Regions from separate parts of the Streptomyces sp. PL-25 genome, predicted to be linked through region 1. Evidence: riboswitches for the same ligand, from Rfam matches in the RefSeq annotation. Region 1 holds a riboswitch; the other holds the start of a gene.
The links. A riboswitch is a leader RNA that binds a small molecule or an ion and turns the genes downstream of it on or off. The one in region 1 is predicted to bind glycine.
Positions count from the first base shown of each region.

Region 2: it holds a riboswitch for glycine, as region 1 does, so the genes downstream of both, gcvP (aminomethyl-transferring glycine dehydrogenase) here and gcvT (glycine cleavage system aminomethyltransferase GcvT) in region 1, are expected to answer to the same signal.

Region 1 covers NZ_CP136997.1:5,239,179-5,254,413, forward strand. The annotation lists gene glyA (serine hydroxymethyltransferase) at 1-898, opposite strand, end outside; gene gcvH (glycine cleavage system protein GcvH) at 916-1,293, opposite strand; gene gcvT (glycine cleavage system aminomethyltransferase GcvT) at 1,403-2,530, opposite strand; glycine riboswitch at 2,571-2,692, opposite strand; glycine riboswitch at 2,693-2,793, opposite strand; gene R4Z62_RS23750 (AAA family ATPase) at 2,964-3,662, shown strand; gene R4Z62_RS23755 (enhanced serine sensitivity protein SseB) at 3,704-4,507, shown strand; gene R4Z62_RS23760 (enhanced serine sensitivity protein SseB C-terminal domain-containing protein) at 4,735-5,526, shown strand; gene R4Z62_RS23765 (ABC transporter permease) at 5,941-6,948, shown strand; gene R4Z62_RS23770 (ABC transporter substrate-binding protein) at 7,017-8,804, shown strand; gene R4Z62_RS23775 (ABC transporter permease) at 8,912-9,910, shown strand; gene R4Z62_RS23780 (ABC transporter ATP-binding protein) at 9,907-11,004, shown strand; gene R4Z62_RS23785 (ABC transporter ATP-binding protein) at 11,001-12,410, shown strand; gene R4Z62_RS23790 (M1 family metallopeptidase) at 12,518-13,909, shown strand; gene R4Z62_RS23795 (trimeric intracellular cation channel family protein) at 13,959-14,615, shown strand; gene R4Z62_RS23800 (alpha/beta hydrolase) at 14,524-15,235, opposite strand, start outside.
Region 2 covers NZ_CP136997.1:1,054,335-1,069,569, reverse strand. The annotation lists gene R4Z62_RS04720 (DUF881 domain-containing protein) at 1-144, shown strand, start outside; gene R4Z62_RS04715 (small basic family protein) at 141-473, shown strand; gene R4Z62_RS04710 (DUF881 domain-containing protein) at 479-1,312, shown strand; gene R4Z62_RS04705 (FHA domain-containing protein) at 1,374-2,330, shown strand; gene ftsR (transcriptional regulator FtsR) at 2,369-3,106, shown strand; gene R4Z62_RS04695 (bifunctional nuclease family protein) at 3,196-3,669, shown strand; gene R4Z62_RS04690 (MerR family transcriptional regulator) at 3,868-4,512, shown strand; gene R4Z62_RS04685 (DNA polymerase IV) at 4,627-6,096, shown strand; gene R4Z62_RS04680 (PRC-barrel domain-containing protein) at 6,310-6,687, opposite strand; glycine riboswitch at 6,801-6,895, shown strand; gene gcvP (aminomethyl-transferring glycine dehydrogenase) at 7,072-9,957, shown strand; gene R4Z62_RS04670 (ABC transporter ATP-binding protein) at 10,042-11,133, opposite strand; partial or broken gene modB (molybdate ABC transporter permease subunit) at 11,216-12,062, opposite strand; partial or broken gene modA (molybdate ABC transporter substrate-binding protein) at 12,059-12,887, opposite strand; gene R4Z62_RS04655 (molybdopterin-dependent oxidoreductase) at 13,087-13,551, shown strand; gene R4Z62_RS04650 (TOBE domain-containing protein) at 13,584-13,976, opposite strand; gene R4Z62_RS04645 (APC family permease) at 14,044-15,235, opposite strand, start outside.

The DNA.
Region 1 (15,235 bases):
CCAGGCGCTCGGCCAGGATTCGGGCGCCCTCCAGGGTACGCCGCTGGCGCTCCTTGAAGTCCTCGCCCGCGGCGACCTTGAAGGCGACCGCCTTGGCGGCGATCACATGCTCCAGCGGGCCGCCCTGCTGACCGGGGAAGACCGCGGAGTTGATCTTCTTGGCGAGCTCGGCCGTGGAGAGGATCACACCGCCGCGCGGGCCGCCCAGCGTCTTGTGGGTGGTGGTGGTCACCACATGGGCGTGCGGCACCGGGTTGGGGTGCAGGCCCGCCGCGACCAGACCGGCGAAGTGCGCCATGTCGACCATCAGGTACGCGCCGACCTCGTCCGCGATCCGGCGGAACGCGGCGAAGTCCAGCTGCCGCGGGTACGCCGACCAGCCGGCCACGATCAGCTTCGGCTTGGACTCCTTGGCCAGCTTCTCCACCTCGGCCATGTCGACCTGGCCGTCCTCGCCCACGTGGTAGGCGACGACGTCGTAGAGCTTGCCGGAGAAGTTGATCTTCATTCCGTGGGTCAGGTGCCCGCCGTGCGCGAGGTTCAGACCCATGATCGTGTCGCCCGGCTTGAGCAGCGCGAACATCGCCGCCGCGTTGGCCTGGGCGCCCGAGTGCGGCTGCACGTTGGCGTGCTCGGCGCCGAACAGCGCCTTGACCCGGTCGATCGCGATCTGCTCGACCACGTCGACGTGCTCGCAGCCGCCGTAGTAGCGGCGGCCCGGGTAGCCCTCGGCGTACTTGTTGGTGAGGACCGAGCCCTGCGCCTCCATGACCGCGACCGGAGCGAAGTTCTCCGAGGCGATCATCTCCAGCGTGGACTGCTGGCGGCGCAGCTCGGCGTCGACCGCGGCGGCCACGTCCGGGTCCAGCTCGTGCAGGGGGGTGTCGAGAACGCTCATCGGTGTCCCTCCGCCCCTCAGCCGGCGTTCTGCGCGGTGTACTCGTCGGCGGAGAGCAGGTCCGCCGGCTCCTCCGAGAGGCGGACCTTGAACAGCCAGCCGCCCTCGAAGGGGGCGGAGTTCACCAGCGACGGGTCGTCCACCACGTCCTGGTTGGTCTCGGTGATCTCACCGCTGACCGGGGAGTACAGGTCGGAGACCGACTTGGTCGACTCCAGTTCGCCGCAGGTCTCGCCCGCGGTCACGGTGGTGCCCACCGCCGGGAGGTCGGCGTAGACGACATCGCCGAGCGCGTTGGCCGCGAACTCCGTGATGCCGACCGTCGCGACGCCGTCCTCGGCGGGCGACAGCCACTCGTGCTCCTTGCTGTAGCGCAGCTGCTGGGGGTTGTTCATGCCTGAATTCTCCTGTACGCGGGTCAGTGGTGGTGAATGAGGGAGTGCGCGGGGCATGCGTGAGGCGGGCCGGGTGACCCGGATCACCGTCGGCCGTGGCTCGACGGTGTCACTTCTGCCGCTTGTAGAAGGGCAGCGCCACGACCTCGAACGGCTCGTGGGTGCCCCGGATGTCCACGCCGACCCCGGCCGTGCCCGGCGCGGCGTGCGCGGCGTCGACGTAGGCCATGGCGATCGGCTTGCCCAGGGTGGGGGAGGGGGCGCCGGAGGTGACCTCGCCGATCACCTCGCCGCCGGACACCACGGAGTACCCGGCGCGCGGCACCCGGCGGCCCTCGGCGACCAGGCCGACCAGGACGCGCGGCGGGGCCTGCTCGGCCCGCCCGGCGGCGGCCACCAGCGCCTCGCGGCCGACGAAGTCGCCCTCCTTCTCGAACTTCACCACCCGGCCCAGACCCGCGTCGAACGGGGTCAGGCCGGTGGTCAGCTCGTGCCCGTACAGCGGCATGCCCGCCTCCAGGCGCAGCGTGTCGCGGCAGGACAGACCGCAGGCCACCAGGCCCGCGCCCGCGCCGGCCTTGGTCAGCGCCTGCCACAGCTCCACGGCGTGCTCCGGCTTCACGAACAGCTCGAAGCCGTCCTCGCCGGTGTAGCCGGTGCGCGCGATCAGCGCGGGCACGTCGGCGACCGTGCCGGGCAGGCCCGCGTAGTACTTCAGGCCGTCCAGGTCGGCGTCGGTGAGGGACTTCAGGATGCCGGAGGACTCCGGGCCCTGGATCGCGAGCAGCGCGTAGGCGTCCCGGTCGTCGCGGACCTCGGCCTCGAAGCCCGCCGCCCGCTCGGTGAGCGCGTCCAGCACCACCTGGGCGTTGGAGGCGTTGGCCACCACCATGTACTCGGTGTCGGCGAGCCGGTAGACGATCAGGTCGTCCAGGATGCCGCCGTCCGCGCGGCAGATCATGGTGTAGCGGGCGCGTCCGACGCCGACCGAGGCGATGTTGCCGACCAGCGCGAAGTTCAGCAGGGCGGCGGCCTGGGGGCCGGTCACGGTGATCTCGCCCATGTGGGACAGGTCGAACAGACCGGCCCGGGTGCGCACGGCGACATGCTCGTCGCGCTCGGAGCCGTAGCGCAGCGGCATGTCCCAGCCGGCGAAGTCGGTCATCGTGGCACCGAGCGAGCGGTGCACCGCGTCGAGGGCGGTGTGACGGAGCGGACGGGACACGGAACTGCTCATCGGTCGGTCTCCCAGGCATGGCGGGCGAGGACGGGGCGTGTCCTCCCCATCTGTCATCGGAACCTGAGAGGTTCGCCATGACCGCCGCAGGACGGACGGACACGGCTTGCACCTTGGGTGGGGCCGCCGCGGCAGGGCGGGCGGCCCGCTTTTCAGATGTGCCTCGCCCGCGCGGTAACGGTGCCTGAGAGATTCAAGGGAGGGACTTGCTCCTTCGGCGCCCCGGGCAGACACGCTGCCGGGGACTCTCCCGCGCGGATTCAAACGGCCGGTATGCAGTTGGCGCGCACATCATTGCATGCCGGGACACCTCGCGGCAGGCCGGATCTGTAACCGTGCTGTGGCAGAACGCGCACGGAAACGGCAGACACCGTCCATTACCTTCTCTTTACACTCAAGGGGAAGGTGAACCGTCACCGCCCCGGGGAGGACGATGACGGTGAACAGGACCGCGCCGGCGTACGCGACCACCCGGGCCCCCGCCCTGCCGGGACAGCCGGGGGCCCCGGCCCGCGAGCGGTGCGACGGGCCCCCGGCCCCCTTGGTCCGCGACCTGCGCGAGCGTGCCGGCCGCGCCCCGCGCGCCCTGCTCTTCGGACCGCGCGACGTGGTCGTGGTCACCGGACTGCCCGGCGGCGGCAAGTCCACGCTGATGCGCCGCGCCGCGCACGGCCCCCGGATCGACTCGCAGGACACCCGCGACCGCTGGGACGCCCGCCTGGCGCACCGCCTGCCCTACGCGCTCTACCGGCCGCTGGTCCGCCTCGCCCACTACGCCGCGCTGCGCCGCGCCCTGCGCGGCGGCGAGGGGGTCGTGGTCCACGACTGCGGTACCCAGCGCTGGGTGCGCGGCTGGCTGGCCCGCGCCGCCCGCCGCCGCGGCGGCGCCCTCCACCTGGTCCTGCTGGACGTCGCCCCCGATGCGGCGCTCGCCGGCCAGCGCGAGCGCGGCCGCCGGGTCTCGCGCTACGCCTTCGGCCGCCACCGCAGGTCCGTCGCCCGGCTGCTGGCCGCGGTGGAGCGCGGCGAACTGCCCGGGGGCTGCGACTCGGCGGTGCTGCTGGACCGCGCGGCGGCGGCCGGGCTGCGCCGGATCGCCTTCACCGGCCGGCCCGGCCCCGGCACCCGATAACCTTCCGGTCACACCAGTGGTTTCCGGCAGGCGGTAGACAGATGGACTTCCCGGCGGACTTCTCCGCGGACATTCCGGGGAACTTCCCGGCACAGGCGCACCCCCACCCGCACGGCGGGTGGCCCGGCAACGAGCTGGAGGAGGTGCTCTCCGCGGCCCTCGGCATCCCGACGGCCGGCGGCCGCGTCATCGAGGTGCTCGGCCGCAGCTTCCTCTGGGTGCCGCTGCCGAACGGCGGCGGCCCGGACAGCGGCCCGCTCGACCTGCCCACCCTGGAGATCGACGGCCAGGCGTACGTACCGGTCTTCAGCTCCGAGGAGCAGTTCCGCCGGGTCGTCGGAGCGCACATGGCGTACACCGTCGCGCCCGCCGTGGAGTTCGCCCGCGGGCTGCCCGCGCAGGTCGGCATCGCGCTCAACCCGGACGGCGTGGCCGGAATGCCGCTGCCGCCGCCCGCCGTGGCCGAACTGTGCCGGGCCGGCCGCACCGCGCTGGACGGCCCCGCCGCCGGCGGCCGGGTCCGGCTCTACGAACCCGACTGGCAGGACGACCCGGTGGACTTCCTGTCCGCCGCCTCCGCCGAGTTCGACGCCACCGGCGTGGTGCGCACCGCCCGCCGCTGCCTGGCCGCCGTCGAGACCGCCGACCCGGTCCTGTTCGTCGGCGTCGAGCTGGCCTCGGCGGACGACGAGGCGCGGGCCCGCCCGCTCGACGCCCTGGGCCGCGCCCTGGCGGCGGCGCCCCCGGCCTGGCCGGTCAACCTGATCCTCCTGGACGTCACGGACGACCCGGTGGCCGTATGGCTGCGGGAGAAGGTCAGGCCCTTCTACGGGCACGGGCACTGAGGTCTGCGGGCACGGACACTGAGGTCTACGGGCACGGGCACTGAGGTCTGCGGGCCCGGACACCGAGGTCTGCGGGCACGGGCGCCGAGGCGGCAGGGGGGCGCGCGGACGCCGGCGGCACGGACCGGCGCCGCCCGCGCGCGTGACCGCGGCACGGACCGGGCCGGCGGGCGGCTTTAAGCTGGACGCACAGCCCGGTCGAGGGCAACACGGAGGGGCGGTAAATGGTGAGCGCCAGCGACACCGCGGCCGGGCATGTCGAGCAGATGCTCCGCCAGGTGACACCCGGGCGGTACGACGCCTACGAAGCGCTGCTGCGCACCCTCGCGACCCCGTCCACCGGCCAGGTCTGGATGCTGCTCTGGCACGGCCAGGCCGGCGCCCCCGACGCCCAGTACGGCCACATGGAGGTCGGCGGCCACGGCTACGCGCCCTGCGTCACCTCCGCCCAGGAGCTGTCGGCCAGCGGCTGGATGCGCTCCTACGAGGTGGTGGACGGGCTGGACGTCGCCCGCACCCTCTACCCCGACCACTTCGGCCTCTGGCTCAATCCGCACGCCCCGGGCGGCGGCGTCGGCATCCCCTGGCTGGATCTGCGCCGGATCGCCTCCGGCCTGGACCGCCAGCCCGCCGGACCGCTCAGACTGTCCGAACCGGCCCTGGAGATCCCGCAGTTCTACGCGCTGCTCACCCAGGCCGCCCACCACACGCCCGCGCTGCGCTCGCTGCGCCGCACCTGGGTGCAGCCCGCCGTCGGGTCCCCGTATCTGGCCATCGGCCTGGACGTCTACGACACCTCGCCGGCCGCCGTCGACTCGGTGCGCTCGATGATGCAGCAGTCCATGGCGGCCGTCCCGGACGGGCTGCCGGTCTCGACCGTGGTGATGTCCGACGAGTACGACCCGGTGGTGATGTGGCTGCGCGCCAACGCGCGGCCCTTCTACGACCGCGAGGCGCACGGCGGCGCCGGGCAGGCCGCCGCCGGCGGCTACGGTTACCCGCCGGCCGGCGGACACTGATCCGGAACGGCGGCCGGAACCGCGGCTGGGACCGTCACCGGCGGCCCGCCGGGCCCGGCCGCCGCGACCGGAACCGGAACCGGACACCACAACCGGAACCACGCGTACCGCCCCGGTCGGCCGGCACGCCCTGTGATCCTCTTCGCGCGTAGATGAGGTCGGAAGGTCCGGTTCTGCGGAGGAAAACCCCAACTGGCCCGCGTCCGCCCCCCGTTACCCAACGTCCGGATAACGGAACCCCTCTACCCGCATCACGTTTGCGCATCCTTTCACCGTCAAGTCTGGCAACAGATCGCCCGCCCGTTGAAGACTCCCGCAACAAGGGGCGTTCGCCTCTGTGTACGACGGACTGACGATGCCGCCACAGCGGCAAGTGCGGGCCGGCTACCGCCGGTTGAGAGGGGTCCCTGCCTAATGACGGCACCATTGCACGAGCCGACCGCCGAAGCGGCCCCGAGCGCGGCCGACGAGGCGGCGGTGGCCGCCCCGGGCGCCAAGGCCGTCCAGGGCCGGTCCCTGGGGCGGATCGCCTGGGAGCGCCTGAAGCGGGACAAGCTCGCCCTGACGGGCGGCGTCGTCGTGCTCCTGCTCATCGTGGTCGCGGTGCTCGCACCCGCGCTCGCCAAGCTGATCGGACAGGACCCGGACCTCTACCACGAGGACCTGATCGACCCGCTGTTCGGCACGCCCACGGGCTCCCTCGGCGGCATCAGCGGCGACCATCTGCTGGGTGTCGAGCCGGTCAACGGCCGCGACATCTTCGCCCGCATCCTCTACGGCGCGCAGATCTCGCTCCTGGTCGGCTTCCTGTCGGCGCTGGTCGCCGTCGTGCTCGGCACGGTCCTCGGCATCCTGGCCGGCTTCTTCGGCGGCTGGGTGGACGCGGTCGTCAGCCGGGTCATGGACGGCCTGCTGGCCTTCCCGCAGCTGCTCTTCATCATCGCGCTGGTCTCGGTCATGCCGAACGACATGCTGGGGCTGACCGGTTCGAGTGTGCGCGTGTTCGTGATGGTGCTGGTCATCGGCTTCTTCGGCTGGCCCTACATCGGCCGGGTGGTGCGCGGCCAGACACTCTCGCTCCGGGAGCGCGAGTACGTCGAGGCGGCGCGCTCGCTGGGTGCCGGACGGTTCTACATCCTGTTCAAGGAGCTGCTGCCCAACCTCGTCGCCCCCATCATCGTGTACACGACGATGATGATCCCGACGAACATCCTCACCGAGGCGGCCCTCAGCTTCCTGGGCGTGGGCGTCAAGCCTCCGACGGCCTCCTGGGGACAGATGCTGTCGAGCGCGATCGACTACTACGACTCGGACCCCATGTACATGGTGATCCCCGGCGTGGCGATCTTCATCACCGTCCTCGCCTTCAACCTCTTCGGCGACGGCGTGCGGGACGCGCTGGATCCCAAGGGCTCCCGCTGAACCGCCGTATCCAAGCGACCCGTGGCGCATGCACGGGGTCTCTCATCAATTCCGGAGGAACCGAGATCGTGACTACCCAACGCACCTCAGGGCGGCGCAAGAAGGCACTGGCCGCTGCGGCCGTGGTCGCAGGACTGCTGACCACGGCGGCGTGCGGCGGCGGCGACGACGGCGGCTCGAAGAGCGGCGCCGCCGGCTTTGACGCGGCGAACAACAAGGTCGTCAACGCGTCGAAGGTCAAGAAGGGCGGCGAGCTGAAGTTCGCCGGCACCCAGGACGCCGACTCGTGGGACACCACACGCGGTTACTACGGCTTCATGTGGGACTTCTCGCGCTACTACAGCCGCCAGCTGCTGACCTACTCGACCGCCCCGGGCGCCGACGGCGCCAAGCTCACCCCGGACCTCGCCACGGACACCGGCAAGGTCACCGACGGCGGCAAGACCTACACGTTCACGCTGCGCGACGGGTCCACCTGGGAGGACGGCAAGCCGATCACCTCCAAGGACATCAAGTACGGCATCGAGCGCGTCTGGGCGCAGGACGTCCTGTCCGGCGGTCCGATCTACCTCCAGCAGGCGCTGGACCCGAAGAAGACCTACCCGGGCCCGTACAAGGACAAGGCCGCCGACCACCTGGGCCTGAAGGCGATCGACACGCCGGACGACAAGACGATCGTCTTCCACCTGCCCACGGCGAACTCCGACTTCGTCCAGATGCTGGCGCTGACCTCGGCCTCCCCGGTCCGCCAGGACAAGGACACCAAGTCGAAGTACGGCCTGCACCCGTTCTCCTCCGGCCCGTACAAGTTCGAGTCCTACGACCCGGGCAAGAGCCTCGTGCTGGTGCGCAACACCAACTGGAAGGCGTCCTCGGACCCGGTCCGCAAGGCGTACCCGGACAAGGTGTCGATCAAGCTCTTCACCAACGCCAACGACCTGGACCAGCGCCTGATCAACGGCGACTACGACCTGGACCTGAGCCAGACGGGTCTGTCGCCGCAGGGCCGCCAGATCGCCCTGAAGCAGCACAAGGGCAACCTGGACAACCCGGTCTCCGGCTTCATCCGCTACGCGGTCTTCCCACAGAGCGTCAAGCCGTTCGACAACGAGCACTGCCGCAAGGCCGTGATCTACGGCGCCGACCACGTCTCGCTCCAGACCGCCCGCGGCGGCCCGGTGGCCGGCGGTGACATCGGCACCAACATGCTCCCGCCGTCCGTCGCCGGTGGCGAGGGCCAGAAGTACGACCCGTACGAGCTGGCCGGGGCCGGCAAGAACGGCAACATCGCCAAGGCCAAGGAAGAGCTGAAGGCCTGCAACCAGCCGAACGGCTTCAAGACCACCATCGCGGTCCGCAACAACAAGCCGGTCGAGGTGGCCACCGCCCAGTCGCTCCAGGCGTCGCTGAAGAAGGTCGGCATCAACGCCGAGATCTACCAGTACGACGGCTCGCAGACCGCCGGCATCATCGGCAGCCCCTCCAACGTGGAGAAGAAGGGCTTCGGCATCATCATCATGGGCTGGGGCCCGGACTTCCCGACGGTCCAGGGCTACGGCGTGCCGCTGTGGGACAGCCGCTACATCCTCCAGAGCGGCAACAACAACTACGCCCTGATCAAGGACAAGACGATCGACGGCCTCTTCGACCAGTACGGCACCACGCTGGACGAGGCGAAGAAGGCGGAGACCGCCACCCAGATCAACCACAAGGTCATGGAGGGCGGCTACTACCTGCCCTTCGTCTTCGAGAAGCTCCTGAACTGGCGCTCCTCGCGACTGGCGAACGTGTACACGACGAACGCGTACAGCGGGTACTACGACTTCGTCAACCTCGGCCTGTCCTCCTCGAAGTAGACCCGGCACACCCGCCGTACCGCACGAAAGGCAGGTGAAGGCCGGCGCGGCGTGACCGCGGGCTCCGGAAGACCTCCGGGCCCGCGGTCCGCGGCGGGCCGTAAGCTGTGCTCGCTTACCTCATCAGGCGGCTGTTCGCCGCCGCAGTGATGCTGGTGGTCATCATCGTGGTGGTCTTCAGCATCTTCTTCCTCGTCCCCAAGTGGGCGGGCGTCGACATCGCCCTGAGCTTCGTGGGCAAACAGGCCGACCCGGCCGCCGTCGAGGGTGTCCGGCAGAAGCTCGACCTGGGTGCCCCGGTCTACACCCAGGTCTGGCACTTCTTCCAGGGGATCTTCGCGGGCCGCACCTATGTGGGCGGCGGCGACGTCACCCACTGCGCCGCCCCGTGCTTCGGCTACTCCTTCAAGAGCGAGCAGGCCATCTGGCCGGTGCTCACCGACCGCTTCCCGGTGACCCTGGGGCTCGCGCTCGGCGCCGCGGTGCTGTGGCTGGTCTTCGGTGTCGCCGCCGGTGTGCTCTCCGCCCTCAAGCGGGGCAGCATCTGGGACCGCGGCGCGATGGTGGTCGCCCTGAGCGGCGTCTCGCTGCCGATCTACTTCACCGGTCTGCTCTCCCTGGCCGTCTTCAGCTACGGCCTCGGCTGGATCGACGGCCAGTACGTGCCCATCGGCGACAGCTTCACCGGCTGGCTCGGCGGCATGATCCTGCCCTGGATCACCCTGGCCTTCCTCTACGCGGCCATGTACGCGCGCATCACCCGGGCCACGATGCTGGAGATCCTCGGCGAGGACTACATCCGCACCGCCCGCGCCAAGGGCCTGCGCGAGCAGACCGTCATCGGCAAGCACGCCATGCGCTCGACGCTGACCCCGATCCTGACCATGCTCGGCATGGACCTCGGCGCCCTGATCGGCGGCGCGATCCTGACCGAGACCACGTTCAGCCTGCCCGGCCTCGGCCAGGCGGTGCTCAACGGCATCAAGAACCAGGACCTGCCCATCATCCTGGGCGTCACCCTGATCACCTCCCTCGCGGTGCTCGTAGCCAACCTCGTGGTGGACGTCCTGTACGCCGTGATCGACCCCCGAGTGAGGCTGGCATGACCGAACTCAGCAAGACCGGCGCGGCGGTGGGCGAGCCCACCGCGGCCTCGGCCGCCCCGACCGCCTTCCTCGAGGTGCGCGACCTCAAGGTGCACTTCCCCACCGACGACGGCCTGGTCAAGTCCGTCGACGGGCTCAGCTTCCAGCTGGAGAAGGGCAAGACCCTCGGCATCGTGGGCGAGTCCGGCTCCGGCAAGTCGGTGACCTCGCTGGGCATCATGGGCCTGCACACCGCCGGCCAGTACGGCAAGCGCAAGGCGCGGATCTCGGGCGAGATCTGGCTGGACGGCACGGAACTGCTCTCCGCCGACCCCGACCACGTGCGCAAGCTGCGCGGCCGCGAGATGGCGATGATCTTCCAGGACCCGCTGTCCGCGCTGCACCCGTACTTCACGATCGGCCAGCAGATCGTGGAGGCGTACCGCATCCACCACGACGTCGACAAGAAGACCGCCCGCAGGCGAGCGGTCGAGATGCTCGACCGGGTGGGCATCCCGCAGCCGGACAAGCGGGTGGACAGCTACCCGCACGAGTTCTCCGGCGGGATGCGCCAGCGCGCGATGATCGCGATGTCGCTGGTGAACAACCCCGAGCTGCTCATCGCGGACGAGCCGACCACCGCCCTGGACGTCACCGTGCAGGCGCAGATCCTCGACCTCATCCGGGACCTGCAGAAGGAGTTCGGCTCCGCGGTCATCGTCATCACCCACGACCTGGGCGTCGTCGCCGAACTCGCCGACGACATCCTGGTGATGTACGGCGGCCGGTGCGTGGAGCGCGGCCCGGCCGAGGAGGTCTTCTACGAGCCCCGCCACCCCTACACCTGGGGACTGCTCGGCTCGATGCCGCGTCTGGACCGCGAGCAGCAGGAACGGCTCATCCCCGTCAAGGGGTCCCCGCCCTCCCTGATCAACGTCCCCTCCGGCTGTGCCTTCAACCCGCGCTGCCCGTACGCCGACGTCCCCAAGGACAATGTGACCCGCACGGTGCGCCCCGAGCTGACCGAGGTCGGCGGCAAGCACTGGGCCGCCTGCCACATGTCGCAGGAGCAGCGGCAGCGGATCTGGACCGAAGAGATTGCGCCGAAGCTGTGAGCGAGAACGCCGAGAACGCCAAGAACGCCAAGGGCACCGCGGTGGCCACCGAGAAGACCGCCCCCGGTGAGGTCCTGCTGCGGGTGAGCGGGCTGCAGAAGCACTTCCCCATCAGGAAGGGCCTGCTCCAGCGCGAGGTCGGGGCGGTGCGCGCCGTGGACGGCATCGACTTCGAGGTGCGCTCCGGCGAGACCCTCGGCGTCGTGGGCGAGTCCGGCTGCGGCAAGTCGACGATGGGCCGGCTGATCACGCGGCTGCTCGAACCCACCGCGGGCCGCGTCGAGTTCGAGGGCAAGGACATCACCCACCTCGGGGTCGGCGGGATGCGCCCGCTGCGCCGCGATGTGCAGATGATCTTCCAGGACCCGTACTCGTCGCTGAACCCCCGGCACACCATCGGCAGCATCGTCGGCGCCCCCTTCCGGCTCCAGGGCGTCGAGCCCGAGGGCGGCGTCAAGAAGGAGGTGCAGCGGCTGCTGTCGGTGGTCGGGCTCAGCCCCGAGCACTACAACCGCTACCCGCACGAGTTCTCCGGCGGCCAGCGCCAGCGCATCGGCATCGCCCGCGCGCTCGCGCTCAAGCCGAAGCTGGTGGTGGCCGACGAGCCGGTCTCCGCGCTGGACGTGTCGATCCAGGCGCAGGTCGTCAACCTGCTGGACGACCTCCAGCAGGAGCTGGGCCTGACGTACGTGATCATCGCGCACGACCTGTCGGTGGTCCGCCACGTGTCGGACCGGATCGCGGTGATGTACCTGGGCAAGGTCGTCGAGCTGGCCGACCGGGACTCGCTGTACCGGGCGCCGATGCACCCGTACACCAAGGCGCTGATGTCGGCGGTGCCGATCCCGGACCCGCGCCGCAAGAACGCCAAGAGCGAGCGCATCCTGCTCCAGGGCGACGTGCCCTCGCCGATCTCCCCGCCGAGCGGCTGCCGGTTCCACACCCGCTGCTGGAAGGCGACGGAGATCTGCCGGACCACCGAGCCCGCGCTGGTGGAGCTGAAGCCCGGTCAGCGGGTGGCCTGCCACCACCCGGAGAACTTCGAGGACCAGGCACCGCAGGACACCGTGCTGCTGTCGGCCGCGAAGGAGGCGGCCGAGCTGGTGTCCGAGGAGGCGCTGGCCAAGTCCGCCGAGACCTCGGCGGCGGTGGCGGCGGAGGTCGCGGAGCCCACGAAGCCGACCGAGCCCGCGAAGCCGACCGCACCCGCCGAGTCCGCCGGACCCGCCGAGGCGGATGAAGCGGCCGAGCCCGCGAAGTCCGCCAAGACGGCGGAAGCCGCCGAGTCCGCCGAGACGCCGGAGGCTGCCGCCTCCGTCGCCTCCGACGAGCCCGCTGCCTCGCAGGACACCGGTGCCGAGGGCCGCAAGCCGGCCGGTGAGGGAGGCGTGACGCCCGAGGCGTGACGCCCGAGGCGTGACGACTTGGCAAAGTCATGCTCATGACCGAACGGGAGAGCGCAGAGTCGTCCCAGTCCGTGTGATCAACCGGTCCACGCGCGAAGGGACGATTCATGGCACTCTCCCGTTCGGCACGGCTGGGGGCCGTCGCGACCGCGGCGGCCTCCTTCCTCGCCGTCGCCGCATCCTCCGCCCCCACCCACGGCGCCCCCGGCATCGGCGACCCCTACTTCCCCCGGCTGGGCAACGGCGGCTTCGACGCCCGCCACTACGACCTCGACATCGCGTACAACCCGGACACCGACCGCCTCGACGGCCGCACCACGCTCACCGCGCGCGCCACCGAGAACCTGTCCTCCTTCGACCTGGACCTGCAGAAACTGGAGGTCACCCGGGTCGAGGTGAACGGCAGAGCCGCCCGGTTCAGCCGGGACGGCGACGAACTGCGCGTCACCCCGCGCGGTGTGCTGCGCCAGAACCGCACCTTCACGGTGTCCGTCACCTACGGCGGCATACCCGAGCCGCTCAGCGGCCCCATCGTGTTCGGCTCCCAGTACGGCTGGATGAAGACCGCCGACGGCGTCTTCGTGGCGTGCGAGCCCAACGCCGCCTCCACCTGGTTCCCTTCCAGCGACCACCCTTCGGACAAGGCCACCTACGACATCCGGATCAAGGCGCCCAAGGGCCTGACCGGGGTGTCCAACGGCCGCCTCGTCTCCACGTACGACAGGGGCGGCTCGACGTACACGCACTGGCGCGAGAGCCGGCCGATGGCGAGCTATCTGGCGACCGCCACCATCGGGAAGTTCGACGTGCGCACCGGCCGGACGCCCGGCGGCATCCCGATGTACGTGGCCATCGACCCGAAGCTGAAGGACAGCAACAAGGTCGACGTGTACGCGGTGACCGCCGCCGCCACCGACTACTGGTCGCGGGTCTTCGGGCCGTACCCCTTCGAGGAGACCGGCGCGATCGTCGACGACATGCCGCAGGCCGGGTTCTCGCTGGAGGTGCAGAGCAAGCCCGCCTACTCGGCCGTGCGCAACGAGACGACGATCGTGCACGAGCTGGCCCACCAGTGGTTCGGTGACTCGGTGTCGGTGAAGCACTGGAAGGACATCTGGCTCAACGAGGGCTTCGCCAGCTACGCGCAGTGGCTGTGGAGCGAGCACAAGGGCACCCGCTCGGCACACGACTCCTTCCGCGCCGAGTACGACGCCATCCCGGCCGACGACTCCTTCTGGCAGCTGAGGATCGCCGACCCGCAGCGCGACACCATGTTCGACGGCGCGGTCTACGACCGGGGCGCCATGACCCTCCAGGCGCTGCGCGAACGCATCGGTGACAAGGCGTTCTTCCGGCTGCTGCCCGCCTGGACGTCCCAGCACCGCTACGGCAACGCCGAGACCGCCGACTTCGTGCGGCTCGCGGAGAAGGTCTCGGGGCAGCGGCTCGGCGACTTCTTCCGCGCCTGGCTCTCCACCCCGGGCAAGCCCGCCCTGTAGGGCCCCGCGTCCGGTCCGGACCCGGCCGCGCCCCGAGTAAGAATGTGGGGTGCTTCAGCAACTGTTCAGCCCCTCCGTCCAGCACACGGTGGACGTCATCGGCATCTTCGTGTTCGCCATCTCCGGCGCGCTGCTGGCCGTCCGCAAGAACTTCGACGTCTTCGGCATCGCCGTGCTCGCCGAGGTCACCGCGCTGGGCGGAGGGCTGTTCCGCGACATCGTCATCGGGGCCGTGCCCCCGGCCGCCTTCACCGACCTCGGCTACTTCCTGACGCCGCTGCTCGCCACGCTCGTGGTCTTCTTCCTGCATCCGCACGTGGAGCGCATCCAGCGGGCGGTGTACGTCTTCGACGCGGCCGGCCTCGGCCTGTTCTGTGTCTCGGGCACGGTCAAGGCGTACGACTACGGGCTCGGCCTCACCTCGTCGGCCACCCTGGGCCTGGCCACCGCCGTGGGCGGCGGTGTGCTGCGTGACGTGCTCGCCAACGAGGTGCCCTCACTGCTGCGCTGGGACCGCGACCTGTACGCGGTCCCGGCGATCGTCGGCTCCACCATGGTGGTGCTGTGCATCCACTACGACGCGCTGAACCCGTTCACCAGCGGGCTCGCGGTGGTCACGGCTTTCGCGCTCCGCCTGCTCGCGATGAAGTACCACTGGCGAGCTCCGCGGGCGTGGAACCGGCGTTCGACCGTCCGGGAGGAGTAGCCGGGGCGCCGGCGGACCCGTGGCCGCCGGGCGCCTCGTGGCGCAGCTCAGCGGTCAGCCAGCGGAACGCGGTGGGCACCTGGGGCCGCCACAGCGCCATGCTGTGCCCGCCCGCGCTGCGCGGCAGGAAGACCACGCGCACCTTGGTGGGGGCCTTCGCCACCTGGGCCAGGGCGGTGCCGGCCTCGTAGCCGTCGCCGGACTCGCCGGAGACGTACAGCGAGACGCGCGGCGGGGTGCGGGCCTCCTTCAGCAGCAGGTAGGGGTTGTTGGCCCGGCGCAGGGCGGGGGTCGTGGCGGCCAGCGAGTGCTTCTCGCCGATCGGGTCGTTGTAGCCGGACAGGCTGATCGCGGCCCGGTAGCGGTCGGGGTGGGCGACGGCGAGCTTGGCCGCGCAGTGCGCGCCGGCCGAGTAGCCCGCGGCGGACCAGCCGTCGGGCGCGCCCTGGGCCCGGAAGTTGTCCGTGATCATCTTCGGTACGTCGATGCTCAGCCAGGTGTCGGCGTTCACGGTGCCCGGGATGTTGGCGCAGCCGGTGTCCGCCTTGGCTATCACGTTGGTGCGCGGGGAGACCAGGATGAACGGGGCGACCTGGCCGGAGCGCATCAGCGGTTCGAGC
Region 2 (15,235 bases), 4.2 Mb from region 1:
CTGAACGCGCTGCAGGACAACTACGGCATCCGGACCGGTATCTCCGTGGAGAGTGACCTCCGGCTGCCCGCGGCACCGAGTGTGATCGTACGCACCGCGCGGCCGACCGCAGAGCAGAACAAGACTGGGAAGGGCACATCGTGATCGCCGTACTGGGCCTCATCGTGGGAGTGGTGGCCGGCCTGTTGGTCCGGCCCGAGGTTCCGGCGGTCGTCGAGCCGTATCTGCCGATCGCCGTGGTGGCGGCGCTGGACGCCGTCTTCGGCGGGCTGCGGGCCATGCTGGACGGCATCTTCGACGACAAGGTCTTCGTGGTGTCGTTCCTGTCGAACGTGGTCGTGGCCGCGCTGATCGTGTTCCTGGGCGACAAGTTGGGCGTGGGTGCCCAGCTGTCCACGGGGGTCGTGGTCGTCCTCGGCATCCGGATCTTCTCCAACGCCGCGGCCATCCGGCGCCACGTCTTCCGGGCGTGAGCGCGATGAACGACCGGGACCAGGCGCCGGAGAACCGGCTGCGCAAGGAACTGCCCGCGGAGGTGCCGGCCCAGGCCCCCGGCGCCGATCCGGACCGCGAAGCGCCGGCGCCCTCGCTCACCGGCCGGCAGCGGCTGGCGCAGGGGCTGTGGCCGCCGCGGTTCACCCGGGCCCAACTCGTCGTCGCCGTACTGCTGTTCGGGCTGGGCTTCGGCCTCGCCATCCAGGTCGCGTCCAACAGCGACAGCGACAACGCCCTGCGCGGCGCCCGGCAAGAAGATCTTGTACGCATCCTCGATGAACTGGACGACCGTACTCAGCGTCTTGAGGACGAGAAGCAGGGCCTCGAGAAGCAACGCCAGGAGCTGGAGAACAGCTCGGACCAGGCCGAGGAGGCCCGCAAGCAGACCGAGGAGAAGGAACGGCAACTGGGCATCCTGGCAGGCACGGTGGCCGCGCAGGGACCCGGCATCACAATGACCATCAAGGACACGAAGGGGACGGTCCGGGCCGACATGCTGCTCGACGCGATACAGGAGCTGCGCGCCGCCGGTGCGGAGGCCATCGAGGTCAACGGCGTGCGCGTGGTGGCGGGCACCTATCTGACGGACTCCGGCAAGAGCGTGGACGTCGACGGGAACAAGATCAATACGCCGTTTCGTTTCCAGGTCATCGGCAAGCCGCAGGACCTGGAGCCGGCGCTCAACATCCCCGGAGGCGTGGTGCAGACCCTGGAGAAGGAGCAGGCCACCGTGTCCGTCGAGCGTTCGGACAAGATCGTCGTGGACGCCTTGCGAGCAGCGAAGCTGCCTGACTACGCTCGGTCGTCCTCGCAGTGAACCGGGGGTGCATGGCCGCCGTCGAGCAGGGGCATGAGGTTGCGGGGGGTCGGCGCACCGATTGGGTGGTGCGTGGTGGAAACTGTCTGGTGGATACGGACGTTGTGAGGATGTCCGGGTCGACCGGTGTACGACGTCAGGGTTCGTCCTGCCCCACGGGCGGGTCTGTTTCGGTCAAGGGGAATCGCCCGTGAAGTTGTTTGCGAAGTTGTTCGGCAAGAGCGCGCGAGAGGGCGGCGAGAACGCGACCGCCCGCCATCGCGCACAGCCCGGCGCGGCGGAGGGCCAGCGCCCGCTGTTCAGGGACCAGGTCGCCGGTCAGGGCGGTGACTTTTCCGGTGGCCACGGCGCGCCGTCGGTTGACCCTGCCCAGGCCGGCGGCATAGGTTTCGGCCAACCGTCAACCTCAGGTGCGGGTGGAGGGTTTGCCGCCGACCCGTACGCGTCCCATTCCCCGGCGGGGCAGCCGCGGCAGGAGGATCCGTCCATGTCGGCCCTGGTGTGTACGAGGTGCGGTAACCGCAATGCGGAGAACAGCCGCTTCTGTTCCAACTGCGGCGCGCCGCTGAGGCCCGGGGCGGTGCCGGAGCGTGCGTCGGAGACGACGTCCACGATCTCCATCTCCGGTCTGGAGGCCTACGACGCGGAGGCCACCGGCCAGACGCCGATGCTCTCGCCCGAGGCGCAGGCCGCCGTCGACGCGCTGCCGCTCGGCTCCGCCCTGCTGGTGGTGCGCCGCGGCCCTAACTCGGGCAGCCGCTTCCTCCTGGACGGCGAGCTGACCACGGCCGGCCGCCATCCGCAGAGCGACATCTTCCTCGACGACGTGACGGTCTCGCGTCGCCATGTGGAGTTCCGCCGCGTCCAGGACGGCTCGTTCACGGTGGCCGACGTCGGCAGCCTGAACGGCACGTATGTGAACCGGGAGCGGATCGACGAGGTCCCGTTGTCCAACGGCGACGAGGTGCAGATCGGCAAGTACCGGCTGGTCTTCTACTCGAGCCGGCAGGGCTACTGACCTCCCCGGACGCCGTCCGGGGAACCCAGGGAAGGTCCATGCTTCATACACCGAGCGGTGGTGCCGGGCACGGCACCACCGCCGCGGACAGTGGGCTGATGAGCATCGGCACGGTGCTGAACGCGCTGCGCGAGGAGTTCCCCGAGGTCACCATCTCCAAGATCCGCTTCCTGGAGGCGGAGGGCCTGGTGGAGCCCCGGCGCACCCCCTCGGGGTACCGCAAGTTCAGCGCGGACGACGTCGAGCGCCTCGCCCGGGTCCTGCGGATGCAGCGGGACCACTATCTGCCGCTGAAGGTGATCCGCGAGTATCTGGACGCGGTGGAGCGGGGCGAGGCGGTGCAGCTGCCGGTGCTCGGCCGGCAGCGCGGCGGTGAGGCGGTCCCGCGGCGGACCGAGGCACCGGCCGCGGCCCGGATCGGCCGGGCCGGGCTGCTGGCCGCCGCGGAGATCGAGGACCGGGACCTCCAGGAGTGGGAGTCGTACGGGCTCGTCACCCCACTGGAGGACGGCACCTACGACGCCGAGACCGTCACCGTCGCCTCGCTCATCCGCGAGCTGGGGCGTTTCGGCATCGAACCCCGTCATCTGCGGGTGATGAAGGCCGCAGCCGACCGGGAGGCCGGGCTCGTCGACCAGGTGGTGGCTCCGCTCAGACGGCACCGCAACCCGCAGACCAGGGTGCACGCCGAGGACCGTACGAAGGAGCTGGCCGCGCTCACGGTCAGGCTGCACTCGGCGCTGGTGCAGACCGCGCTCGGGGTGCGGCTGCCCTGAGGGTGCCGGGCGGCCGTCCGGCGGCCGGATCGGCCTTCCGTTCCCGGCCCGACTACCCAAACGTCCCGGGCACGGCCTAGGGTTGCTGTGTGAACGAGCTCGATGTCGTAGGTGTCCGGGTCGAAATGCCCTCCAACCAACCGATCGTGCTCCTGCGTGAAGTGGGAGGCGACCGCTACCTCCCCATCTGGATCGGCCCCGGGGAGGCGACGGCGATCGCCTTCGCGCAGCAGGGCATGGCCCCCGCGCGTCCGCTGACCCACGATCTGTTCAAGGACGTGCTGGAAGCCGTGGGCCAGGAGCTGACGGAAGTACGCATCACGGATCTGCGCGAGGGCGTCTTCTACGCCGAGCTGGTCTTCGCCAGCGGAGTGGAGGTGAGCGCCCGCCCGTCCGACGCCATAGCGCTCGCGCTGCGCACCGGCACGCCGATCTACGGCAGTGACACGGTGCTCGACGACGCGGGCATCGCGATCCCGGACGAGCAGGAGGACGAGGTGGAGAAGTTCCGCGAGTTCCTCGACCAGATCTCGCCGGAGGACTTCGGCACCAGCAGCCAGTGAGAACAGCCGCATGTGCCAGCGGTCGGCCGGGGTGCCCTTGAGCCCCTCACGAGGGCATTCGGCTAGCCTTTCCCCGCGGTGGGGCACGGGAAACCACTCTTAGGGTGATTATCACTCGGCGTGCCGAGTGTGGCGATCGTTGACGCACCCGTGGTGACTGCCTACCGTCGAGGAGGCAGGTCAAGGACGGAGGTCGGCGTGAGAAGCAGCGGCGACGGTACGGCTGGGGGTGCCCCCGGGATCGACGTCGGGGGAAGCGGTCCGTACCGGCTTCACGACAGCGCGGCCGACCAGGCTCCGCAGCGGCCGGCGGCCGTGCCGAGCGGCAAAGGGGCGGCGTCCATGGCGTCCGAGGAAATCGGCTACCGGGGCCCGACGGCCTGTGCGGCGGCCGGCATCACCTACCGGCAACTGGACTACTGGGCCCGCACCGGCCTGGTCGAACCGAGCGTGCGCCCGGCCCACGGATCCGGCACCCAGCGGCTGTACAGCTTCCGCGACGTCGTCGTCCTGAAGATCGTCAAGAGGTTCCTGGACACCGGTGTCTCGTTGCAGAACATCCGGACCGCCGTGCAGCACCTGCGCCGGCAGGGGTTCAGCGACCTGGAGCGCATGACGCTGATGAGCGACGGCGCGACGGTCTACGAGTGCACCTCGCCCGACGAGGTGCACGCCCTGCTCCAGGGCGGCCAGGGCATCTTCGGCATCGCCGTCGGAGTGGTGTGGCGCGATGTGGAGAGCGCCCTGTCGCAGCTGCACGGCGAGCGTGTCGACACCGGTGAGACCCTGGTCGGCCACAACCCCGGGGACGAGCTGGCCAGACGCCGCAACCGGGCGGTCTGACCGCCCCCGGGCCCGCTCGGCGGCGGGCCGGATCCCGGTCGCGGACGGCCGCGTGAGCGCGCGTCGTGCGCCGCGCCGGGGGCATTGTCAGTGGCGTGGTGCAGCATCGGAGATGTGAGAAGCGCGCCGACGATCCTGCATCTCGACATGGATGCCTTCTTCGCCCAGGCGGAGCAGGCGTCCAAGCCGAGCCTGCGCGGGAAGGCGGTCGTGGTGGGCGGCCTGGGCCCGCGCGGTGTGGTGGCCACCGCGTCGTACGAGGCGCGGGTCTTCGGCGTCCACTCCGCGATGCCGATGGCCCAGGCGCGCCGCCTGGCACCGAACGCCGCGTATCTGGTGCCGCGCTTCGGCTTCTACCGGTCGATCAGCGAGCAGGTGATGGGGCTGCTGCGGGCGCTGTCCCCGCTGGTGGAGCCGCTGAGCCTGGACGAGGCGTTCGTGGACCTGGAGGCCGGGGGAGCGGCCTCGGACGCGGAATCGGCCCGGCTGGCGGGAGCGCGGCTGCGGGCCGACATCCGGGCCGTCACGGGGCTGACGGGCTCGGTCGGCCTGGCCGCCTCCAAGATGCTCGCCAAGATCGCCTCGGAGCGGGCCAAGCCGGACGGTCTCGTCCTCATCGAACCGGGCACGGAGCGCGCCCTCCTCGGCCCCCTGTCGGTGCGGACGCTGCCGGGCGTGGGACCGGCGACGGGGGACCATCTGCGCCGGGCCGGGATCCACACCGTCGACGAGCTCGCCGAGGCGGGCGAGGACGAGCTGGTGCGCCTGCTGGGCAAGGCGCACGGGCACGCGCTGTACGGGATGGCGCTGGCCCACGACGAGCGGCCGGTGGTCGCCGAGCGGGAGACGAAGTCGGTGTCGGTGGAGGACACCTACGACATCGACATCCACGACCGGCTGCGGGTGGGCCTGGAGGTGCAGCGGCTGGCCGACCGCTGTGTGGGGCGGCTGCGTGGGGCCGGGCTGTCGGGCCGGACCATCGTGCTCAAGGTGCGGCGGTACGACTTCTCCACGCTGACCCGGTCGGAGACGCTGCGCGGGCCCACCGACGACCCCGCGGTGGTGCGGGAGGCAGCCGCCCGGCTGCTGGACTCGGTGGACACCACCGGCGGAGTGCGGCTGCTCGGTGTGGGCGTGTCCGGGCTCGCCGACTACACCCAGGAGGATCTGTTCGCCCAGGCGGCCGGCGGGGCGGCGGAGAGTCCCGAGGCGGAGCCCGTGGACGAACCGGCACCGGAACCGGCGGAGCCCGCCGAGCGGCACTGGTCCGCGGGGCACGACGTACGGCACAGCGAGCACGGACACGGCTGGGTGCAGGGCAGCGGCGTCGGCAGGGTCACGGTCCGCTTCGAGACACCGCAGTCGGCGCCGGGGCGGATCAGGACCTTCCGCGTGGACGACCCGGCTCTGGAACCGGCGGATCCGCTGCCGCTGGTACGGCGAAGACCGGCGGAGGCGACGGAACCGGCGGCCGAGGCCGAGGCCGATACGGCGGCCACCCCCGGAACCGGAACTGCGGGTGCCCCGGGCACGAAGGGCGCCGCGGGCGCCCCCGGGGGCGGGACCGCGCTGGGCGTCGGATGAGCAGCAGTGCGGTGTGGTGTGGTGCGTGGCAGGGCCAGGCCGGCGGTGCGGTCGGTGCGGCCCGGTGCCGGGGTGGGTGAAGCCGGCGGGACGGGAACCGGGCCGTACGCGACCGCGACCGCGACCGGGGCCGGGCGCGGGAAGGACAGGGAGGGCAGGGAGCCGGTGAGTGCGGGAGGGAGGTGCGGAGGGGGTGTGCGGGCCGGGGCTTGCTCAGGGCTCCTCCGTGCCGGAGCCCGCCAGCTTGCCGAAGTCGCGGTCCGGGGGAGCGACCGGAGGTGTCACGTCGAGGCCGTAGTGGTGGTAGAGCTGGAGTTCCTGCTCCGGGGAGAGGTGGCGGCCGACGCCGAAGTCCGGCGCCTCCTTGATCAGGGCGCGGTCGAAGGGGATGCGCAGGGCGCCCTCGACCAGTTCGCTGGGCTCCAGGGGCACGAAGGCGTCCCGGGAGAACAGGCCGGTGCGTATGGCCGCCCACTCGGGCACACCGGTCGCGTCGTCGAGGTAGACCTCGTCCACCGTGCCGATCTTGTGGCCGTTGCAGTCGAACGCCTTGCGGCCGATCAGGTTGCGCGGATCGATCTCGGTCAGCACGGTCCCTCCACAGGGTCGCAACTCATCCGTAAGCACTACAAAAGAGCACATTAGGCGGGGCGGCCACTCGAAGGCTCGGGCTCCCGGCCCGCTGGTACCCTGGCAGCGGCTGCTGACCCCGTGCGGGAGAGTCCTCCAGCAACACCGGAGGCGCCGAAGGAGCAAATCCTCCCCGGAATCTCTCAGGCCCACGTACCGCACGGACGAGGTCACTCTGGAAAGCAGAGCGGGTGTCGACGGCGTCCGCTCTCACCGACGGTGAAAGCCGGGCGCCCGCAGACGACCCGGTGAAGCTCTCAGGTTGAGATGACAGAGGGGGAGGCCGTCGGGACACCCGCGCCGTGGTGTCCCTCGAAGGTCGCGTCAGACCAGGAGGCCTCCGCAATGACCGCCCAGCGCATTCCGCTCTCCGAGCTCGAACAGGGCATCCCCTTCGAGCAGCGCCACATCGGGCCCGACCAGGAGGCGCGGGCCAAGATGCTCGCGCAGGTCGGCTACGGCTCGCTCGACGAACTCACCGCCGCCGCCGTGCCGGACGTGATCAAGAACGCCGACACCCTGGACCTGCCCGGCGCCCGCACCGAGGCCGAGGTGCTGGCCGAGCTGCGCTCCCTCGCCGACCGCAACCAGGTCCTCGGCTCGATGATCGGACTCGGCTACTACGGGACGTTCACCCCGCCGGTCATCCTGCGCAACGTCATGGAGAACCCCTCCTGGTACACGGCGTACACCCCGTACCAGCCGGAGATCTCGCAGGGCCGCCTGGAGGCGCTGCTGAACTTCCAGACCGTGGTCGCCGACCTCACCGGTCTGCCGACCTCCGGCGCCTCCTTGCTCGACGAGGGCACCGCCGCCGCCGAGGCGCTGGCGCTGTCCCGGCGCATGGGCAAGAACAAGAAGGGCCTCTTCCTGGTCGACGCGGACACGCTGCCGCAGACCATCGCCGTCATCGAGACCCGCGCCGAGCCGGCCGGTGCCGAGGTCGTCGTCGCCGACCTGAGCGACGGCATCCCCGCGGCGCTCGCCGAGCGCGACATCAACGGCGTCCTCCTCCAGTACCCCGGCGCCTCCGGCGCCGTCCGCGACCTCAAGCCCGTCATCGACCAGGCGCACGCGCTGGGCGCCCTGGTCACCGTCGCCGCCGACCTGCTCGCCCTCACCCTGCTGAAGTCCCCCGGCGAGCTGGGCGCGGACATCGCCGTGGGCACCACGCAGCGCTTCGGCGTGCCGATGGGCTTCGGCGGACCGCACGCCGGTTACATGGCGGTGCGCGAGCAGTTCGCCCGCAGCCTGCCCGGCCGCCTGGTCGGCGTCTCCGTGGACGCCGACGGCAACAAGGCGTACCGCCTCGCCCTCCAGACCCGCGAGCAGCACATCCGCCGCGAGAAGGCCACCAGCAACATCTGCACCGCGCAGGTGCTGCTCGCCGTCATGGCCGGCATGTACGCCGTCTACCACGGGCCCGAGGGCCTGAAGGACATAGCGCTGCGCACCCACCGCTACGCCGCCGTCCTCGCCGAGGGCCTGAAGGCGGGCGGCGCCACCGTCGTCCACGGGGCGTACTTCGACACGCTGACGGTCCGCGCCGAGGGCCGCGCCGCCGAGATCGTCGCCGCCGCGCGCGAGGGCGGCGTGAACCTCCGCCTCGTCGACGCCGACCACGTCTCGATCGCCTGCGACGAGACCACCACGCGCGCCCAGCTGCGGACCGTGTGGTCCGCCTTCGGCGCCACCGGCGACATCGACGCGCTGGACGCCGCCGCCGGCCAGGTCCTGTCCCAGGACCTGCTGCGCACCGACGCCTACCTCACCCACCCCGTCTTCAGCCAGCACCGCTCCGAGACGGCGATGCTGCGCTACCTGCGCAAGCTCGCCGACCGCGACTACGCGCTGGACCGGGGCATGATCCCGCTGGGCTCCTGCACCATGAAGCTCAACGCGACCACCGAGATGGAGCCGGTCACCTGGCCCGAGTTCGGCCAGCTGCACCCCTTCGTCCCCGCCGAGCAGGCGCAGGGCTACCTCACCCTCATCCGCGAGCTGGAGGACCGGCTCGCCGAGGTCACCGGCTACGACAAGGTCTCCCTCCAGCCGAACGCCGGATCGCAGGGCGAGCTGGCCGGTCTGCTCGCCGTGCGCGGCTACCACCGCGCCAACGGCGACGAGCAGCGCACCGTCTGCCTCATCCCGTCCTCCGCGCACGGCACCAACGCCGCCAGCGCGGTGATGGCCGGGATGAAGGTCGTCGTGGTGAAGACCGCCGAGGACGGCGAGGTCGACGTCGACGACCTGCGCGCCAAGATCGAGCAGCACCGCGAGCAGCTCGCCGTGCTGATGATCACCTACCCGTCCACGCACGGTGTGTTCGAGGAGCACGTCGCGGACATCTGCGCCCAGGTCCACGAGGCCGGCGGCCAGGTCTACGTCGACGGCGCCAACCTCAACGCCCTGGTCGGCCTCGCCAAGCCGGGCCACTTCGGCGGCGACGTCTCGCACCTGAACCTGCACAAGACGTTCTGCATCCCGCACGGCGGCGGCGGTCCCGGCGTCGGCCCGGTCGCCGTACGCGCGCACCTCGCGCCGTACCTGCCCAGCCACCCGCTCCAGCCCGCCGCGGGCCCGGAGACGGGCGTGGGACCGGTCTCCGCCGCGCCCTGGGGCTCGGCGGGCATCCTGCCCATCTCCTGGGCGTACGTCCGGCTGATGGGCGGCGAGGGCCTCAAGCGCGCCACGCAGGTGGCCGTGCTGTCCGCCAATTACATCGCCAAGCGCCTGGAGCCGCACTTCCCGGTGCTCTACACCGGCCCCGGCGGTCTGGTCGCCCACGAGTGCATCATCGACCTGCGTCCGCTGACCAAGGCGACCGGTGTCAGCGTGGACGACGTCGCCAAGCGGCTGATCGACTACGGCTTCCACGCGCCGACGATGTCGTTCCCGGTGGCCGGGACGCTGATGATCGAGCCGACCGAGTCCGAGGACCTGGCCGAGCTGGACCGGTTCTGCGACACGATGATCGCGATCCGGGCCGAGATCGACAAGGTCGGCTCGGGCGCCTGGCCCGCCGACGACAACCCGCTGTGCAACGCCCCGCACACCGCCGCCGCGCTCGGCGGCGAGTGGGAGCACGCCTACAGCCGCGAGGAGGCCGTCTTCCCGGCCGGTGTCTCCACGGCCGACAAGTACTGGCCGCCGGTGCGCCGGATCGACCAGGCGTTCGGCGACCGCAACCTGGTCTGCTCCTGCCCGCCGCTGGACGCGTACGAGGACTGAGCGGACGGTACGTCCACGAGGGGCCCCGCCCCGGCCCGCAGCGGCCGGCGCGGGGCCCCTCCCGTGTGCGCGGGCCCGCCCGGGTCAGGCCGGGTAGGCGTGGGTCTGGGCCGCCTTGACGGCCGCCCAGACCCCGGCGCCCGGCTCCAGCCCGAGCTCGGCGGCGGCGACCGTCGTCAGATCGGCGGCGAGGGCGAGTTCGCCGGTGAGGTCGGCGCGGATCCGGTCGCCGTGCGTCTCCAGACCGGCGACCTCGCAGCGCCACAGATTGCGCGCGCTGGTGTCGGCGGGGCGCTCCCGGTGGAGGGTGACCGCGCCCGGCGGGAAGGCGACGAAGGCCGGTCCGGTGAGCTTCTCGGTGGTGGTGAGAGCGGTGCCGGACTCCAGCCGCACCAGGTGCCCCTCGGCGCGCCCGCGGTACAGGTTCAGACCGACGAGCTGCGCGATGTAGTCGGTGCGCGGCCGGCGGGCGATCTCCGCGGGGGTGCCCTCCTGCACCACCCGGCCGTGCTCGACGACCACGAGCCGGTCGGCCAGCACCATCGCGTCCAGCGGGTCGTGCGTGACCAGCACGGCCACCGCCTCGAACTCGGCGAGGTGCCGGCGGAGCTGGGCGCGCACCTCCAGCCGGGTGCGGGCGTCCAGCGCGGCGAGCGGCTCGTCCAGGAGCAGCAGCCGCGGCCGGGTGGCCAGCGCGCGGGCCACGGCCACCCGCTGGGCCTGGCCCCCGGAGAGCCGGCGCGGTTTGGCCCCGGCGTGATCGGCCAGGCCCATGCGCGCCAGCCACTCGCCGGCCTGTGCGCGGGCCTCGGCCCTGGTCGCGCCCTGGCAGCGCGGGCCGAAGGCCACGTTGTCCAGGGCGGACAGGTGCGGGAAGAGCAGATAGTCCTGGAAGACGACCCCGACCGGGCGCTTCTCCGGCGGTGTGCGCTCCAGCTCGGCGCCGTCCAGCCGCAGCCGCCCGCCGGTCAGCGGGACCAGTCCGGCCAGGGCGCGCAGGGCGGTGGTCTTCCCGGCGCCGTTCGGGCCGAGCAGCGCCACGACCTCGCCGGGCGCGGCGGTCAGGGGCACGTCGAGCCGGAAGCCGCCCCGGTCGACGACGAGGTGGGCGTCGAGTCCGGTGTCGGGCCCGTCGCCTGCGCGGACCCGGTGCGCGGTCTCGTCGATGTCGGTCATGAGGCGATCGTCCAGGATGCGGGGCCGTCCGGGGGAGGGGAGGGCGAGCGGGAAGGGAGCGGGAGGCGCGGCGCGGCTCGGTTCATGAGGACGCCGTCATCCAACGGTCCCGCAGACCCGCGAGGACCGCGATCGACACGGCCAGCAGCACCAGGCTCAACGCGATGGCGGCGGCCGGGTCGTCCTGGAGCGCCAGGTAGACGGCCAGCGGCATGGTCTGCGTACGGCCCGGGAAGTTCCCGGCGAAGGTGATCGTGGCGCCGAACTCGCCGAGCGCCCGCGCCCACGCCAGCACCGCGCCCGCCGCGATGCCGGGCGCGATCAGCGGCAGGGTGACCCGGCGGAACGCGGTGAAGCGGGACGCGCCGAGCGTGGTGGCCGCCTCCTCGTAGCGCGGGTCGGCGGCGCGCAGCGTGCCCTCGACGCTGATGACGAGGAACGGCATGGCCACGAACGCCTCCGCGACCACCACACCGGCCGTGGTGAAGGGCAGCGTGATCCCGAACCAGGAGTCGAGCCACTGCCCGACCACGCCGTTGCGCCCGAGCGCCAGCAGCAGCGCCACACCGCCCACCACCGGCGGCAGCACCAGCGGCAGGGTCACCAGGGCCCGGACGAGGCCGCGGCCGGGGAAGTCGGGTGCGGGCCAGCAGCCAGGCCAGCGGCACGCCCAGCACCAGACTCACGGCGGTCGCTGCGGTGGCGCTGACCAGCGAGAGCTGGAGCGCCTGCCAGACCTCGGTGCTGGTCAGCTGGTCCGGCAGGCTGCGCCAGGGCGCGCGGATCAGCAGGGCGAGCAGCGGCAGCAGCAGGAAGGCGAGGCCCACCAGGGCGGGCAGCAGCAGCGGCAGCGGCACGCCCCGGACGGCACGCCGGCGCCGTGCCCCGCCTCCGCGGGTCACGGCGCCGGCCTTGTCGGTCACGGTCACGGCTTGAGGAAGCCGGCCTGGGACAGCACCCTTCTGGCCCTCGGCCGAGGTGACCAGCTCGATGAACGCCTTGGCGCCGGCGGTGTTGGGGGCGTTCTTCAGCGGGGCGATCGGGTAGTCGTTGACGGCCTTGGCCGACTCGGGGAACTCCACGCCCTCCACCTTGTCACCGGCCGCGTGCACATCGGTCTTGTAGACGACGGCCGCGTCGGCCTCCTTCAGTTCCACCTTGGTCAGGGCGCTCTTGACGTCCTGCTCGTAGGAGACCGGGGTGAGCTTGAGGTCGCTGGCAGTGAGCGCCTTCTGGGCGGCGGCGCCGCACGGCACCGTCTTGTCGCACAGGACCACCTTCAGACCGGACTTGGTGAGGTCCTTCAGGGAGGCGATCTTGTCCGGGTTGCCGGGCAGGGTGGCGATCTCCAGCTGGTTGCGGACGAAGGTGACGGGCGCGGCGCCCTCGTCCTTCTTGTCCGTCACGATCTTCATCGTCTTGGCGCTCGCAGCGGCGAACACGTCGGCCGGGGCGCCGCTGGTGATGCTCGCGGCCAGGGTGTCGCTGCCGCCGAAGTTGAAGGCCACCTTGGTGCCGGGGTGCTGCTGCTCGAACTCCTTGCCGAGCGTCGTGAAGCTCTCCTTCAGGGACGCGGCGGCGAAGACCGTCACGGTGCCGGACAGCTTCGGGGCTGAGGAGGCCGAGGAGCCGCCGGAGGGCGCGTCGGAGGACGAGGACGAGTCGGAGGAGGAGCAGGCGCTGAGGGCCAGCAGGGCCACGGCTCCCGCACCGGCCACCTGCAGGGTCCGGGTCCGGCGCACGGAACGGGTCATCACGGGTCTACTCCTCTGGTCGTGCACGAAAAAGAAAGGTGTCGCGCCCTGGCACGGCCGTGCGGGGCCGTGCCGCGATGATACTGCCGCAAGTGCGAGGCATAAGTCTCCTGTTGCTTCGCATGAGCTGGTGCTTCCGTATCTCAGGGTCGCATGTGCGTTTGTACGGTGTCGTCCCGCGGGTACGGACCTGCCGGAGGTGGTGGCCGTGCCGCTCGCCGAACTCGTCCTGACCGGTGACCTCACCCGACCGGCGCGTCTGACCGTGCCGGACCTGCTGGGCTGGCCCCAACACCGGGCCCGGGTCAGCTTCGACTGCGCGACCAGCGGGGTGCGGCGCCACCGCTTCGCCGGGCCCCGGCTGTACGACGTGCTGGCGGACGCCGGGCCCGGCTTCGACCCGGCCCGGCGCAAGGACCGGCTGCGGTTCCTGATCGACGTCGCGGGCGCGGACGGGCACCGTACGCTGCTGTCCTGGGCGGAGATCGACCCGGACTTCGGGGCGGCGCCGGTGCTGCTCGCGGTGGCCCTGGACGACGTACCGCTGGACGGCGACGGACCGCAGCTGGTGCTTCCGCAGGACCGCTGCGGGGCGCGCTACGTCAGCGGCATCAGGGCGATCCGGGTGGACGGCGGATACGGCGCGGGCGCCGTGGCGGCCTGAGCGGCGGCCGGAGGACCGGCCCCGCCCGGCGGTCACGTCCGGTCGATGTGCACGTTCGTCGACTTCACCCGGGCGGTGGCCTCCATGCCGACCTCCAGGCCGAGTTCCTCCACGGCCTCCCGGGTCAGCAGCGAGACCAGGCGGTGCGGGCCGGCCTGGATCTCGACCTGCGCGGCGACGTCGCCGAGCTTGATGGCGGTGACGATGCCGGGGAAGGCGTTGCGGACCGAGGTGTAGGAGGGGTCCTCCTCGCCGCCGGACTTGGCCAGTTCGACCGAGAAGGCGGCGAGGTCCCGCCCGTCGATGAGCCGCCGCCCGCCCTCGTCGCGGTGGGTGGCCACCCGGCCCGCATCCGCCCAGCGGCGGGCGGTGTCCGGGCTGACGCCGAGCAGGCGGGCGGCCTGGCCGATGGTGTAGGACTGCATGCCGGTCACGATAGGGCCCCGGACCGGCGCGGCGGACGCAGGGGCGGCGGCGAGTGCCGGGGTGTGCTCATCCGGTGTGGACGCGGGGGCGCCGGGCCGGGTCCGGTTCGGCCTCGCGCAGCACCTCGCGGGTGACCGGGGCGACCTCGCCCTGCCCGAAGAGGAAGAAGCGCAGGAAGTTGTGGAAGGGGTTGCCCTCGGTCCACTCGAAGTAGATGTGCGGGGTGCGGTCCGTCATGTCGCGGATGCGCAGGAGCAGCGCGGCCAGGGCGTTGGGGACGGAGGCCGACTCCAGGGCCAGGACGCGGTAGCGGCCGTGCAGGACCTCGCCGCGCACCGTCAGGCCCGACTCGAACTCGGACGGGTCGGTGACCGTGACCTCCGCGAAGACGAAGTCATCCGTGTCGGGGATGTCGTTGTCGGAGCGGATCTGCTCGATCTTGTCGCGGTACTCGGCCTTGTCGCGCCGGTCGGGCTCGTTGGCGATGATCCGGATCTTGCGGCTGGCGATGTCCCTGACGAAACGTTCCGCCATCGGGTCCAGCGTCACACTGGTCACCCGCAGCTCGAAGGCACGGGCCAGCCGCGACAGCAGCGAGACGAGGATGATCCCGGCGATGAAGCAGGCACCGATCTTCACGCCGTCCGGGCGCTCGATGACGTTGACCACGGTCGTGTACAGGAACACGGCCGAGATCACCGCGAATCCGACCGTCCAGCCGCGCTGGCCGGCCTTGTGCGCGGCGATGGTCACCGCGATGGCCGCCGAGCTGATCAGCACCAGCACACCGGTCGCGTACGCGCCGCCCTGCTTGTCGACGTTCGCGTCGAAGATCCAGGTGACCAGGAAGGCGATCAGTGTGAACACGAGGACCATCGGGCGCACCGCGCCGGCCCAGTGCGGGGCCATGCCGTAGCGGGGGAGGTAGCGCGGCATCAGGTTCAGCAGCCCGGCCATCGCGGAGGCACCCGCGAACCACAGGATGGCGATGGTCGAGACGTCGTAGACCGTGCCGAAGGCGTTCCCGAGGTAGTGGTGCGCCAGGTAGGCCAGCGCACGCCCGTTGGCCGCGCCGCCGGGCTTGAACTCCGCCGCGGGGATCAGCAGCGTGGTGATGAAGCTGGTGGCGATGAGGAAGCAGCTCATGATCAGGGCGGCCGTGGTGAGCAGCTTCCTGGTGTCCCGGATCCGGCCGGTCGGCCGCTCCTCGGTGTCACCGGCGTCACCGCGCACATGCGGCATCACGGCGACACCCGTC